2 regions of the Streptomyces sp. HUAS 31 genome follow, and region 2 is predicted to be linked to the other one. Evidence: predicted binding sites of a transcription regulator. Region 2 holds the regulator's gene; the other holds the start of a gene.

Region 1 (7,277 bases), 2.5 Mb from region 2:
TCATCGAGCGGCGAGCCAGTTCTTCGGCGTTCAGCAGGACCTCGCGCGCTCGCTCGACCGAACCGCTCGCCGCCAGTTCTACCGAAATGCGAATCAGAGGGTCGATGGATCCACTGTCCGTGACAAGGATGCGCCCGATTCTCAGAGCTTCCTCCGTTTGTCCTGCACGAATCATGGCCAGGGAGATGACAAGAAGAGCCTCAGAAAGAATCACGTCCGTCGTGATGAGTCGAGCCATGCTGAATGCCTGATCGAGATCGCCGTCACGACATAAGGCCAAGACGGCGGAAGCCGCACCGGCCGAGAGATGGTCCCCGTCGGGTAACAGCCGGAGGAGCGTCTTGGCATGATCCATATACCCGAACCAAGCGCTTTCTCCGACCATTTTTGAGATCAATTCGAAGCGCCATTCGTCCAAGGTGACTTCCTTCACGAGGGCAAGCGCGGCTTCCAATTCCCCTGCCGACGCCAGGGCCGGCGCCAGCTCCTCCACCGAGAGGGGCGCGCTGCCCGATAACACCTCTTCGATCAGGTCGCCGCCGCCGTCTGCCCAACGACGTCGGACAGAGGCCAGCCGAGCAAGCGCCACCTTCCTCGATGTCGGGGTATGGGCGCCGCGGGCGACAACCTCTGCTTTGGAGTAGCTGCCGCCTGCCGCCAGCGCAACAGCCAAGTGGACGGGAGCCTCATCAGAGATTCCCAGAGCCGGCGCCATCCTCTCGACAAGGTCTGTCGCGCCTGCTTCCGCAAGGCCGACAATGATCCCTCGCGCCGAAGCCCTACTCACGCGTTCAGGGGTCAGGTCCGCTGCCAGCCTCTCAGCCCGCGCAAAGTGCCGCGTTTTCACCAGCGCCAGCACGATACGCACCAAGATGGCGTCCCGACTGACCTCGTCGCCTGCCTGACGGGCCAGTTGCTCGGCCTCCCCAAGCAGTCGTACCGCTTCGAGCCCGCCAAGAACCTCGCCGACCTCTGCCAGTGCAACTGCCCGCTCGGTCCTGTCCGGGAAGCCTCGGGCCAGCATCTCCCCCCTGCTCCCTTCACCTAAATGGCCCCACGCCGCCGCTATGGCAGGGGGCACTTTGGAGATCCGCTCTTCAAGAGCATTCCGGCGTATCGACAAGCGCAACATGTCGTGCAGTCGCCCTCCGCCTTCCTCGATGATCATCTCGCCCGCAATGCCGATCTCGGCCAGGGCGGAAGCATCGTGGCCGGAAGCGTGAAGAAGTCGCTCGTGCCGGTGGGGGTCAACGGCACAGAGGATGACGCGATCGATGTCGCCCTGCGCGTGCACCATCTGGAAATAGCCACGCAGCAAGTAGTGAGGAGTTTCAGGTGGCCAGCGTTGCTCCCGGTACTCGTCGCACCAGGCGTGCAGGTGCTGACGATACCGATCGACATCGCCCGCACCGAGCATCTCCTCCGCTCGCTCCTTGAGCTCCTCGTGTGCCAGGAGGTAGAGCCCCGCCCTCGAAGAGCCCAGTGACGAAGCCTCACGCTTCACAAAGGTGCGTCCAGCCCGATTCCGGAGAAGATCCTCAATTTCGTACTGCCGCTGCCCGGTCAGCCAGCCCAGGTCGGATGCCGTCAAGCCGCCCTCGGCCGCCACAACGAATCCGAGCAGATCACGGCACAGATGCCCCTCGGCCAGAAATCGTTTCAACTCTCGCTCTGCTTCGGCACGAATCGCCTGAGCATGAGGCGACGGCCGCAAACTGCGCATGTGCTGCGAATCCCGTAATGGATGATCGTGTGGCACATCACTGGGGAGAGGAGGATTGAGGCGACCTGAGACGATGACCCGGGTGCCGAATTCCAGGAAACGCGGCAAAAGGCTCGCGATGCTATGGGCGTCTGGCCCCATTGTCACCCCACGGTCTTCGTCCAGACCATCGACCAGCAGCACCAGCCGTTCGCCTCGCTCAAGACAGATGCGGGCCGCCTGGCTGTAGAGCCGCAGCAAGTGCCCGTCCCGGGTCGCTTCCGTCAGATGCGCAGGCAGGCTGTCCCCGGCCAGCTCCGCCAACTGCTCGAGCACTACATCGCCATAGGCCACCGCGTCGTTCTGCGAACGCAGCTGAGCAGTGACGAAGAAAGGCACGATCCGTACGCCCGGAGGTGGATTCAGCGCGAACCACGACATCAATGCGGTCTTACCTGCCCATGCCTCCGCCCGCCACCAGGCGTACGTCGGACCGGAGTCACGTGTGCAGAACTCGGCAAGGTCGCTCAACTCAGCCTGCCGGTCCACGAGTTCGGCCGGGACGATGCGGCGCACCTGCTCCCAGTACGCCGAACGCACAGCGGGGGCGATCACGATCTGGTTGTGGTCGCCCGTGACGGCCACACCTACGTCTCCGCCCGCCGAGACGGACTGTCTCCCCCGCGCACGCATCCCGCCATGATGTCAAAACGCCGACAGGCACAGCCCCCCATCCGCGAGGACAATGGAGACGTCCAGCCCCGCCCAGCCCCACCGGGAGGCGACGACGTCATGACCTTCGTGCAGTTGATCGATTGCAGGACCAGTCGGTTCGACGAGATGAACCGGCTGATGGACAGATGGGTCGAGCAGACCGAGGGGAAGCGGACGGCGACGCACGACATCATCGGGAAGGACCGCTCCGACTCGGGGCACTTCGTCGAGATCGTGGAGTTCGCCTCGTACGAGGACGCGATGCGGAACTCGAATCTCCCCGAGACCGACCGGATCTTCCAGGAGATGGTCGCGCTCTGCGACGAGACGCCGACGTTCACGGATCTCGACGTCGTGCGGGACGAGCAGCTGAATTGCCTGGCCGCGCGGGGTTTCTTCGAGGACATGGGGAGGATGGCGCCGGAGGACATCGGGGACCATCTCACCGACGACTACGTGGACGACGACCCGTCGTATCCGGAGCCGGTGCGCGGTGTGGAGGGGATCCGGGAGCAGTACGCGGGATGGAGTGCCGCCTTCGACTTCGCCTTCCGGATCGACGACCAGATGGCCCAGGACGACCAGGTGTGCACACGCTGGACCTGGAGCGCCCGGCACAACGGCGAGTTCCTGGGGATCGCGGCGACCGGTCAGGACGTGACCATGCGGGGCATGACCTGGCAGCGGTTCCGGGACGGCAGGATCTGCGAGAGCCACTGGATGTACGACCGGGCCGGGCTGCTGGAGCAGCTGGGGGTACTCGGCCGGTAGGCCCCGGCCCGCGAACAGGACCCAAGAGCCCGCGAAGGGGAAAGCCCCGGTTCCGCGCCTGCGCGCGGGACCGGGGCTCTCTACGAGCGGCTGGGCTCAGTGGGAGTGCCCGTGGCCGTGGCCACCGGCCGCCGCCGGCTCCTCCTCTTCCTTCTTCTCGACGACCAGGGTCTCGGTCGTGAGGAGCAGGGAGGCGATGGAGGCGGCGTTCTCCAGAGCGGAGCGGGTCACCTTGACCGGGTCGATGACGCCGGCCTTGACCAGGTCGCCGTACTCGCCGGTCGCGGCGTTGTAGCCGTTGCCCTTCTCGAGCTCGGCCACCTTGGAGACGATGACGTAGCCCTCGAGGCCGGCGTTCTCGGCGATCCAGCGCAGCGGCTCGACGGCGGCCTTGCGGACCACGGAGACACCGGTGGCCTCGTCGCCGGTCTTGTCGAGGTTGCCCTCGAGGACCTTGACGGCGTGGACCAGCGCGGAGCCACCACCGGAGACGATGCCCTCCTCGACCGCGGCGCGGGTCGCGGAGATGGCGTCCTCCAGACGGTGCTTCTTCTCCTTCAGCTCCACCTCGGTGGCGGCGCCGACCTTGATCACGCACACGCCGCCGGCCAGCTTCGCGAGGCGCTCCTGGAGCTTCTCGCGGTCCCAGTCGGAGTCGGTGTTCTCGATCTCGGCCTTGATCTGGGCGACGCGGCCCGTGACGTCCGCGGAGTCGCCGGCGCCGTCGACGACCGTGGTGTCGTCCTTGGTGACGGTGACGCGGCGGGCGCTGCCGAGCACGTCCAGGTCGGCCTGGTCGAGCTTGAGACCGACCTCCTCGGAGATGACCGTGGCGCCGGTGAGGACGGCCAGGTCCTGGAGCATCGCCTTGCGGCGGTCACCGAAGCCGGGGGCCTTGACCGCGACCGCGTTGAAGGTGCCGCGGATCTTGTTGACGACCAGGGTCGACAGGGCCTCGCCGTCGACGTCCTCGGCGATGATCAGCAGCGGCTTGGAGCCACCCGACTGGATGACCTTCTCCAGCAGCGGCAGCAGGTCCTGGATGGAGGAGATCTTGCCCTGGTTGATGAGGATGTAGGGATCCTCCAGGACGGCCTCCATGCGCTCCTGGTCCGTCACGAAGTACGGCGACAGGTAGCCCTTGTCGAAGGCCATGCCCTCGGTGAAGTCCAGCTCCAGACCGAAGGTGTTGGACTCCTCGACGGTGATGACACCGTCCTTGCCGACCTTGTCCATCGCCTCGGCGATGAGCTCGCCGACCTGCTGGTCCTGGGCGGACAGCGCGGCGACCGCGGCGATGTCGGACTTCTCGTCGATCGGGCGGGCCGAGGCGAGGAGGTCCTCGGAGACGGCGGCCACGGCCGCGTCGATGCCCTTCTTGAGCGCGGCCGGGGAGGCACCCGCGGCGACGTTCTTCAGGCCCTCGCGGACCAGCGCCTGGGCCAGCACGGTGGCGGTGGTGGTGCCGTCACCAGCGATGTCGTTGGTCTTGGTCGCCACCTCCTTCACCAGCTGGGCGCCGAGGTTCTCGTACGGGTCCTCGATCTCGACCTCACGGGCGATCGTGACACCGTCGTTGGTGATGGTGGGCGCGCCGAACTTCTTGTCGATGACGACGTTGCGGCCCTTGGGGCCGATCGTCACCTTGACCGTGTCGGCCAGCTTGTTGACGCCGCGCTCGAGGGCGCGACGGGCGTCCTCGTCGAACTTCAGGATCTTCGCCATGACAGCGGGAGCCCTCTCGGATCTGTGGGTTCTCAAAAAAGACACTGCGCCCCGGGCGCCCGGCTTCTTTAAGTGGTCGCGGGGGGCCAGGGGCGCAGCTGGAAAAACTCTGAGGTGGTGCTTACTTCTCGATGATCGCGAGCACGTCGCGAGCCGAGAGGACGAGGTACTCCTCGCCGTTGTACTTCACCTCGGTGCCGCCGTACTTGCTGTACAGCACGATGTCGCCGGTCTTGACGTCGAGCGGCAGGCGCTCGCCGTTCTCGAAGCGGCCCGGGCCCACGGCCAGGACGACGCCCTCCTGGGGCTTCTCCTTGGCGGTGTCCGGGATGACCAGGCCAGAGGCGGTGGTCTGCTCGGCGTCGAGCGGCTGGACCACGATGCGGTCCTCGAGCGGCTTGATGGCAACCTTGGAGCTGGTGGTCGTCACGATCCGACCTCCCCCTTCGGAGATCTCACGGGGTTAACTGTCTGAGGTGGCGACCAGGTGGATCCGTCGTCGCGGGTGCCGGACCTGCCCGTCGCGTAGTTGGCACTCTCCAGTGGGGAGTGCCAGACCCGAGACTATGACCGTGATTAGCACTCGGTCAAGCGGACTGCTAATTCACGACGGCGCGGCGCATCCCGGCGGCCTCGCTACAGGTAGTCCTCCAGGCGCCCCACCGTGAGTCCCCGCCGCTGGATCTCCCGCAGCAGCCGGGTCGTCCGCTCCCGCAGACCCAGCCCGGCGGGCTCACCCGAAGGGACGGACACGATGTCCCCGGCGCGCAGCCGGGCGGGCCCCCCGGCGTACGTCAGTCCGCCGTCGCCCTCCATCGCCGCCCGCCAGAGCACGACCGCCGTGACACCGCAGTGCGCGGCGGCGCGCAGCGTGGTGGCGTCGTAGGTGCCGTAGGGCGGGCGGAACAGGCGGGGGCGGATGCCGAAGCGGGCGCGGAGCTTGTTCTGCTGGCCGCAGATCTCGGCGCGCTGCCCCGCGTACGGCAGACCGCGCAGGGCGGCGTGGTCGAGGGTGTGGTTCTGGATCGACGCGCCCACCGAGCGCAGCCGGGCGAAGTGGCCGTAGCCCGGGCCGACCACGCTGTCCGTGAGGAACATGCTGACGGGCAGCCGCAGCTCGCGGACCATGTCAACGAAGCGGGGGTCCTTCTCGGCGCCGTCGTCGTAGCTGAGGAAGACGACCCGGTCGCGGGTGGGGACACGGTGCACGACGGGCAGCCGGTCGCCGGCCGGGTGCGGTGTCCTGCGGGCGGGCGGGGACGGCGGCGCGGGCAGCGGGTCGCTCAGGCCCCAGCGACGGTACGGCTGTTGGGTGTGCGTGGGGTTCTTCGCCGAGCGCGCCGACCGCTCGGCCGGCCCGCCGCGGGGGTCGGCCGGACCCGTCGGCCGAGCACAGCCCGCGAGCAGGGCGGACGCCAGGACCACTGCCGCGAGGGCCCGCGACCCCGGCGTCCGCGCCGATCTCACAGGTAGTCCTCCAGCCGTGCCACCGCGTACCCCTCGGCCGTCACCTTGTTCAGGAACCGGCGGATCATGTCGGGCATTGTGCCCTTCCAGTCCTCCCGGCCCCGGAAATGACTGAGCACGATGTCACCCGGTCGGATCTTCCGGTCCCACTCGCGGTAGTCCCAGTGGTCGACGAAGACCTCCTCGTTCCACAGCGGGACGTACTCGATGCCGCAGGACTTGGCGGCCCGCAGGCTGTTGCGGTTGTAGTTGCCGAAGGGCGGGCGGAAGAGCAGCGGGCGCTTGCCGTAGCGCTCCTCGATCACCTGCTGCATGCCGCAGATCTCGTGCTGCTGGCGGCGGTAGGACAGGGCCGGGAGGTAGGGGTGGTGCAGGGTGTGGTTGTTCAGGACCACGCCGCTGCGCTGCATCCGCCGGAAGTAGCCGTAGTCCTCCTTGATCAGGTAGTTGCTGAGGAAGGCGGTGTACGGCACCTGGAGGTCGTCCATCATCCGCAGGAAGGTCGGGTCCTTCTCGGCGCCGTCGTCGATGGTGAGGAAGACGACCCGCTGCTCGGTCGGGACGGTCGTGAAGACCGGCGGGAGCCCGAGTTCCTCGTGTCCGTCGACCTCGAAGCCGTCGCGGGTGGTGATCTCCGGCTTCTTCGCCGGGGGCGGCGGGGGCGTGAGCGGGACGCCGTCCAGGCGCCAGCGCCGGGCGGCGGCGATCCGGGCGGTGCGGGCCTCCTGGGCCGACTGGAACTTCTTGGCCTGTGAGTTCGCGGTGGCGATCGGCGACGACGCCTCGAGCGGCTGCCGGCTCGGCGGGGAGCCCGCGGCCTCGGATCCGCCTCCCGGACCGGGTACGCCCGTCGTCCCCGACGCGCGTCCTGCCCAGGGCGGGGCTCCGGCCGCGGATC
Region 2 (7,277 bases):
GACCGGCGCGAGGTCCGCACGGTCTTCGTCGGCGGCGGTACGCCCACCCTGCTGGCCGCCGGTGATCTCGTACGGATGCTGGGGGCGATCCGCGACGAGTTCGGGCTGGCGCCGGACGCGGAGATCACCACGGAGGCGAACCCGGAGTCGGTGGACCCGGCATATCTGGCCACGCTCCGCGAGGGCGGCTTCAACCGGATCTCCTTCGGCATGCAGAGCGCGAAGCAGCACGTGCTGAAGATCCTCGACCGCACGCACACCCCCGGCCGCCCCGAGGCCTGCGTCGCCGAGGCCCGCGCGGCGGGCTTCGAGCATGTGAACCTGGACCTGATCTACGGCACCCCGGGCGAGTCCGACGACGACTGGCGGGCCTCGCTGGAGGCGGCGCTCGGCGCCGGACCCGACCATGTGTCGGCGTACGCCCTGATCGTCGAGGAGGGCACCCAGCTGGCCCGCCGGATCCGCCGGGGCGAGGTCCCGATGACGGACGACGACGTCCACGCGGACCGCTACCTGATCGCGGACGAGGTGATGTCGGCGGCCGGTTTCGACTGGTACGAGGTCTCCAACTGGGCCACCTCCGAGGCCGCCCGCTGCCTGCACAACGAGCTGTACTGGCGCGGCGCCGACTGGTGGGGCGCGGGCCCCGGAGCCCACTCGCACGTCGGCGGGGTGCGCTGGTGGAACGTCAAGCACCCGGGCGCGTACGCGGCGGCCCTGGCGGCGGGACGGTCACCGGGCGCCGGCCGCGAACTCCTGTCGGACGAGGACCGCAGGGTCGAGCGCATCCTGCTGGAGCTGCGCCTGCGCGAGGGCGTGCCCTTGGCGCTGCTTCGCGAGGAGGGCCTGCGGGCGTCCCGCCGAGCCCTGTCGGACGGGCTGTTGGAAAGCGGTCCGTACGAGGAGGGACAGGCCGTCCTGACGCTGCGGGGGCGGCTGCTGGCGGACGCGGTGGTGCGGGACCTGGTGGACTGAGCGGGCGTACCCGGCCGGCCCGGCAGCCGCCCTACGCCGGTGTCGTGACGAAGTCGATCAGTTCCTCCACCCGTCCCAGCAGCTCCGGCTCCAGGTCCTTGTAGGAACCCACCCGCTTGAGGATCGCCTGCCACACCGCCCCGGTGTTGTCCGACGGCCAGCCCAGGGCCCGGCACACCCCGGTCTTCCAGTCCTGGCCGCGCGGGACCCGGGGCCATGCCTCGATGCCTAGGGCCGCCGGCTTCACGGCCTCCCAGATGTCGATGTACGGGTGGCCCACCACCAGGGCGTGCTCGCTCGTCACCGACTCGGCGATGCGCCATTCCTTCGTGCCGGGGACCAGATGGTCCACGAGGACGCCGAGGCGCGCGTCCGGATCGGGTGCGAATTCGGCCACGATCGACGGCAGGTCGTCGACGCCCTCCAGGTACTCCACGACCACGCCCTCGACGCGCAGGTCGTCGCCCCACACCTTCTCGACCAGCTCGGCGTCGTGCCGGCCCTCCACGTAGATACGGCCGGCACGGGCCACGCGGGCACGAGCCCCGGGGACGGCGACCGAACCGGAGGCCGTACGGGTCGGACGTGCCGGAGCCGCGCCCGACGGGCGGACCAGCGTGACGACCTTGCCCTCCAGCAGGAATCCACGCGGCTCCAGCGGGAACACCCGGTGCTTGCCGAAGCGGTCCTCCAGGGTCACCGTGCCCGCCTCGCAGCGGATCACCGCGCCGCAGAACCCCGTGCCGGGCTCCTCGACCACCAGGCCGGGCTCCGCCGGTACCTCGGGGACGGGCTTGGGCTTCTTCCAGGGCGGGGTCAGGTCCGGGGAGTACTGGCGCATTCGGACGACGATAGGAGAAGCACCCCCGCGCTCACTGCGACACGCCGAATTCCGACGCGAGCTCGTCGCGCTGGCGCCGTACGAACTCCGCGTCCACCACCGCTCCGTGACCGGGTACGTACAGCGCGTCCTCGCCGCCCAGGGACAGCAGCCGGTCCAGCGCGGCGGGCCAGTGCGAGGGCACCGCGTCGGACCCGGCCTGGGGCTCGCCCGACTCCTCCACCAGATCCCCGCAGAAGACCACCTCCCGGTCGCCCGAGACGTCACCCGGCACGAGCACCACCAGGTCGTGCGCGGTGTGCGCGGGGCCCACGTTCGCCAGCAGGACCTGGCGGCCGCCGCCCAGGTCGAGCGTCCACTCGCCGCTGACCTGGTGACGGGGCCGGATCAGCGCGTCCACCGCCTCCTCCGCGGCGGCCGGATCCAGACCGTTGCGCACCGCGTCGGCCCGCAGCTCCTCGCGCGCCTGCCGGCCGTCCAGCATCGTGTCCATGCCGACCGGGCCGTAGACCTCCGCGCCCGCGAACGCCGACGCCCCGAAGACATGGTCGAAGTGGGGATGCGTCAGCGCGAGATGAGTCACACGGTGACCGGCGAGCCACTGCGCCTGCGTACGCAACCGCACGCCCTCCGCCAGGCTCGACCCGGCGTCGACGAGCAGCGCGGTGCCGTCCCCCACGACCAGCCCCGCCGTGCAGTCCCAGCCCGGAAGCCGGCACCGGCCCACCCCGGACGCCAGCCGCTCCCATCCCAGCTCTTCCCAAGTCACCGTCATGCGGCGACGCTAGCGGGGACACCCGTGTCGAGCACGGCGGACCTGGCCCGGCCTTGCCCGGGGTGTACCCCACCGCCGTACACTGGCCGGGGACGGCTGGCACTCGGATGGACAGAGTGCCAGGAAAGATGCCAAGGGGAACGAGATCTGGAGGTGCGCGCGAGATGCTGAGTGAACGCAGGCTCCAGGTGCTGCGCGCCATCGTCCAGGACTACGTCGGGACGGAGGAGCCGGTCGGCTCCAAGGCGCTCACCGAGCGGCACAACCTCGGCGTCTCCCCGGCCACCGTCCGCAACGACATGGCGGCGCTGGAGGACGAGGGCTTCATCGCCCAGCCGCACACCAGCGCCGGGCGCATCCCCACCGACAAGGGCTACCGGCTGTTCGTCGACAAGCTCGCCGGCGTCAAGCCGATGACCCCGCCCGAGCGGCGCGCCATCCAGAACTTCCTCGACGGCGCGGTCGACCTCGACGACGTCGTGGCCCGCACGGTACGGCTGCTCGCGCAGCTCACCCGGCAGGTCGCCGTCGTGCAGTACCCGTCGCTGACCCGGTCCACCGTCCGGCACGTCGAGCTGCTCTCGCTCGCGCCCGCGCGGGTGATGCTCGTGCTGATCACGGACACCGGCCGGGTCGAGCAGCGGATGATCGACTGCCCGGCGCCCTTCGGCGAGGCCTCGCTCGCGGACCTGCGGGCACGGCTGAACAGCAAGGTCGCGGGGCGGCGCTTCACCGATGTGCCAAGGCTCGTCGAGGACCTCCCCGAGGCCTTCGACATCGAGGACCGCGGCACCGTCTCGACCGTGCTCTCCACCCTCCTGGAGACACTCGTCGAGGAGAACGAGGAGCGGCTGATGATCGGCGGCACCGCCAATCTCACCCGCTTCGGGCATGACTTCCCCCTCACCATCCGGCCGGTCCTGGAAGCCCTGGAGGAGCAGGTCGTCCTCCTCAAGTTGCTTGGCGAGGCCGGGGATTCGGGCATGACCGTGCGGATCGGGCACGAGAACGCCTATGAGGGACTCAACTCCACTTCCGTGGTCTCGGTGGGCTACGGTTCGGGCGGCGAGGCAGTCGCCAAGCTCGGCGTGGTCGGACCGACCCGCATGGATTACCCGGGAACGATGGGAGCGGTACGCGCAGTGGCACGTTACGTCGGACAGATCCTGGCGGAGTCGTAAGTGGCCACGGACTACTACGCCGTGCTCGGCGTGCGTCGCGACGCGTCGCAGGAAGAGATCAAGAAGGCCTTCCGGCGGCTCGCCCGCGAGCTGCACCCGGACGTCAACCCGGATCCGAAGACCCAGGAGCGGTTCAAGGAGATCAACGCCGCTTACGAGGTGCTCTCGGACCCGCAGAAGAAGCAGGTCTACGACCTCGGCGGCGACCCGCTGTCCCAGGCGGGCGGCGCGGGCGCGGGCGGCTTCGGCGCCGGTGGCTTCGGCAACTTCTCGGACATCATGGACGCCTTCTTCGGTACGGCGTCCCAGCGCGGTCCGCGCTCGCGCACCCGGCGCGGCCAGGACGCGATGATCCGACTGGAGATCGAGCTCGACGAGGCGGCCTTCGGCACGACGAAGGACATCCAGGTCGACACGGCCGTCGTCTGCAACACCTGTAACGGTGAAGGGGCCGCACCCGGCACCTCCGCCCAGACGTGTGACATGTGCCGCGGTCGCGGTGAGGTGTCGCAGGTGACGCGGTCCTTCCTGGGCCAGGTCATGACGTCGCGGCCCTGCCCGCAGTGCCAGGGCTTCGGCACCGTCGTCCCGACGCCGTGCCCCGAGTGCGCCGGCGACGGCCGCGTACGGTCCCGGCGGACGCTGACGGTCAAGATCCCGGCCGGTGTCGACAACGGCACCCGCATCCAGCTCGCCGGTGAGGGCGAGGTCGGGCCCGGCGGCGGTCCCGCCGGTGACCTGTACGTCGAGATCCACGAACTCCCGCACTCGACGTTCCAGCGGCGCGGCGACGACCTGCACTGCACGGTGACGATCCCGATGACGGCGGCGTCCCTCGGCACGAAGGTGCCGCTGGAGACGCTGGACGGCATGGAGGAGGTCGACATCCGGCCCGGCACCCAGTCCGGCCAGTCGATCCCGCTGCACGGCCGCGGTGTCACGCATCTGCGGGGCGGCGGCCGAGGCGACCTCATCGTGCACGTCGAGGTCCAGACCCCGACCAAGCTGGACCCCGAACAGGAACGCCTCCTGCGCGAACTGGCCAAGCTCCGCGGCGAGGAACGCCCCCAGGGACAGTTCCAGCCGGGTCAGCAGGGGCTGTTCTCTCGGCTGAAGGATGCTTTCAACGGTCGCTGACGCGAGCTCGGCCGGCTGCCGGGGGTCCGGGGGTCGGCCCCCGGGCAGGCACAGTCAGCCCGGTCAGCAGGGGTTGTTCTCGCGGCTGAAGGACGCCTTCAACGGTCGCTGACGGGTGGGGGGAAGTTCCGGCCCGGGGCAAGGGAAGGGCCGATTCGGACTTGTTCGGAGGACGTGACAACATGCCGTCATGTCCTCCGCGCTGACCGATCTTTTCCCCCATCCGATCGTGCAGGCCCCCATGGCGGGCGGCGTCTCCGTGCCGCACCTCGCTGCCGCCGTGTCCGAGGCCGGTGGGCTGGGGTTTCTCGCCGCCGGGTACAAAACCGCCGACGGGATGTACCAGGAGATCAAGCAGCTGCGGGGACTGACCCAGCGCCCCTTCGGCGTCAACCTGTTCATGCCGCAGCCCGAGTACGCCGACGCGGCCGCCGTGGACGTCTACCGTCATCAGCTCGCCGGTGAGGCCGCCTGGTACGAGGTCGAGCTGGGGGACCCGGACAGCGGCCGCGACGACGGCTACGACGCCAAGCTCGCCGTGCTCCTCGACAACCCGGTGCCGGTCGTCTCCTTCCACTTCGGCGTGCCCACCGCCGAGGTGCTGGAGTCCCTGCGCCGCGCCGGCACCGTCACCCTCGTCACCGCCACCACCCCGGACGAGGCACTCGCCGTGCAGCGGGCCGGCGCCGACGCCGTGATCGTGCAGGGCGTCGAGGCCGGCGGCCACCAGGGCACCCACCGCGACCACCCCGAGACCGACGGCACCGGCATAGGGCTGCTGTCGCTCGTCGCCCAGGTCCGCGAGACCGTGAGCCTGCCGCTGGTCGCCGCCGGCGGCATCATGCGAGGCAGCCAGATCGCCGCCGTCCTCGCGGCCGGCGCCAGTGCCGCCCAGCTCGGCACCGCCTTCCTGATCACCCCGGAGTCCGGCGCCAACGCCCTGCACAAGCAGGCGCTGACCAACCCCCTGTTCGTCCGCACCGAGCTGACGCGCGCGTTCTCCGGACGCCCCGCGCGCGGCCTCGTCAACCGCTTCCTGCGCGAGCACGGCCCGTACGCCCCCGCCGCCTACCCCGAGGTCCACCACCTCACCTCGCCGCTGCGCAAGAAGGCCGCCGCGTCCGGCGACCCGCAGGGCATGGCGCTGTGGGCGGGGCAGGGCCACCGCATGGCCCGCGAACTCGCCGCCGGGCGGCTGGTGGAGGTCCTGGTCGCGGAGTTGGACGCGGCGTCGACAGCGTTGTCGGTCTTCCCGGAGGGTGGTGCGGCCGGATGACCGCGCCGGTGTTCGTCGTCGAGTCGCTGGAGCGGGCCGGCGGTGCCGAGTTCGTGCTCGACGGGCCCGAGGGCCGGCACGCCGTCTCGGTGAAGCGGCTGCGGGCCGGAGAGGAAGTCGTCCTCACCGACGGGCACGGCCGCTGGGCCGAGGGCGTCGTCAAGGCGGCCGAGGGCAAGGACCGGCTGGTGCTGGAGCTCGGGGCCGTGGCCGAGGAGGCCCCCGAGCGGCCCCGGATCACCGTCGTGCAGGCCCTGCCCAAGGGCGACCGCGGCGAGCTCGCGGTCGAGACCATGACCGAGACCGGCGTCGACGCGATCGTGCCGTGGGCGGCCGCCCGTTGCATCACGCAGTGGAAGGGCGAGCGGGGCGCGAAGGCGCTCGGCAAATGGCGGGCCACCGCCCGCGAGGCCGGCAAGCAGTCCCGCCGGGTGCGCTTCCCCGAGGTCGCGGACGCGGCGACGACCAAGCAGGTCGCGGCGCTGCTCGCGGCGGCCGACTTCGCCGCCGTACTGCACGAGGACCGCGACTACGGCAGTGAGGCCCTCGCGACCGCCGACCTGCCGGCCGAGGGCGAGATCGTGCTCGTCGTCGGGCCGGAGGGCGGGGTGTCGCCCGAGGAACTGGCCCTCTTCGAGGAGGCCGGGGCGAAGGCGTACCGTCTGGGCCGTACCGTCCTGCGCACCTCCACCGCCGGAACCGCGGCGACGGCACTGCTCCTCGGCCGCACCGGCCGCTGGTCCTGACGGGAGGGACGTCCGCCGTGGAACTCGCCCAAGTACGGCTGCTGGTCACCGACTTCGCGGCCTGCTACCGCTTCTACGCCGACGTCCTCGGCCTCAAGCCGCAGTCCGGGGCGACGGACGGGCCGTACGAGAAGTTCAGCCCCGCCACCGGCTCGGCGGGCATCGCCCTCCAGGACCGGGTCATGATGGCCGAGACCCTCGGCGAACTCGGCGACGACGCCGCCGGCCATCGCTCCATGGTCGTCCTGCGCGTGGACGACCTGGACACCTACTGCGCCCAGATCACCGCCCGTGGCGCGACCCTCATGCACGGCCCCGCCCCGATGACCGACCGCATGCGGGTCGT

The links. Region 2 encodes HrcA, which represses chaperone genes, less so after heat shock. Its sites were predicted from a motif close to TTNGCACTCNGNNNNNCNGAGTGCNAA; they were not measured.
Region 1: a site for HrcA is predicted at 5,489-5,515, ahead of groES (co-chaperone GroES). Genes of this name have one in related genera too.

Annotation. Positions count from the first base shown of each region.
Region 1 is NZ_CP116353.1:5,720,022-5,727,298, reverse strand. It holds gene PGH47_RS25740 (hypothetical protein) at 1-2,347, opposite strand, end outside; gene PGH47_RS25735 (ester cyclase) at 2,495-3,187, shown strand; gene groL (chaperonin GroEL) at 3,284-4,912, opposite strand; gene groES (co-chaperone GroES) at 5,034-5,342, opposite strand; gene PGH47_RS25720 (polysaccharide deacetylase family protein) at 5,549-6,379, opposite strand; gene PGH47_RS25715 (polysaccharide deacetylase family protein) at 6,376-7,277, opposite strand, start outside.
Region 2 is NZ_CP116353.1:3,226,897-3,234,173, reverse strand. It holds gene hemW (radical SAM family heme chaperone HemW) at 1-975, shown strand, start outside; gene PGH47_RS14280 (DUF3097 domain-containing protein) at 1,007-1,816, opposite strand; gene PGH47_RS14275 (MBL fold metallo-hydrolase) at 1,848-2,591, opposite strand; gene hrcA (heat-inducible transcriptional repressor HrcA) at 2,756-3,772, shown strand; gene dnaJ (molecular chaperone DnaJ) at 3,773-4,909, shown strand; gene PGH47_RS14260 (nitronate monooxygenase) at 5,100-6,185, shown strand; gene PGH47_RS14255 (16S rRNA (uracil(1498)-N(3))-methyltransferase) at 6,182-6,931, shown strand; gene PGH47_RS14250 (VOC family protein) at 6,949-7,277, shown strand, end outside.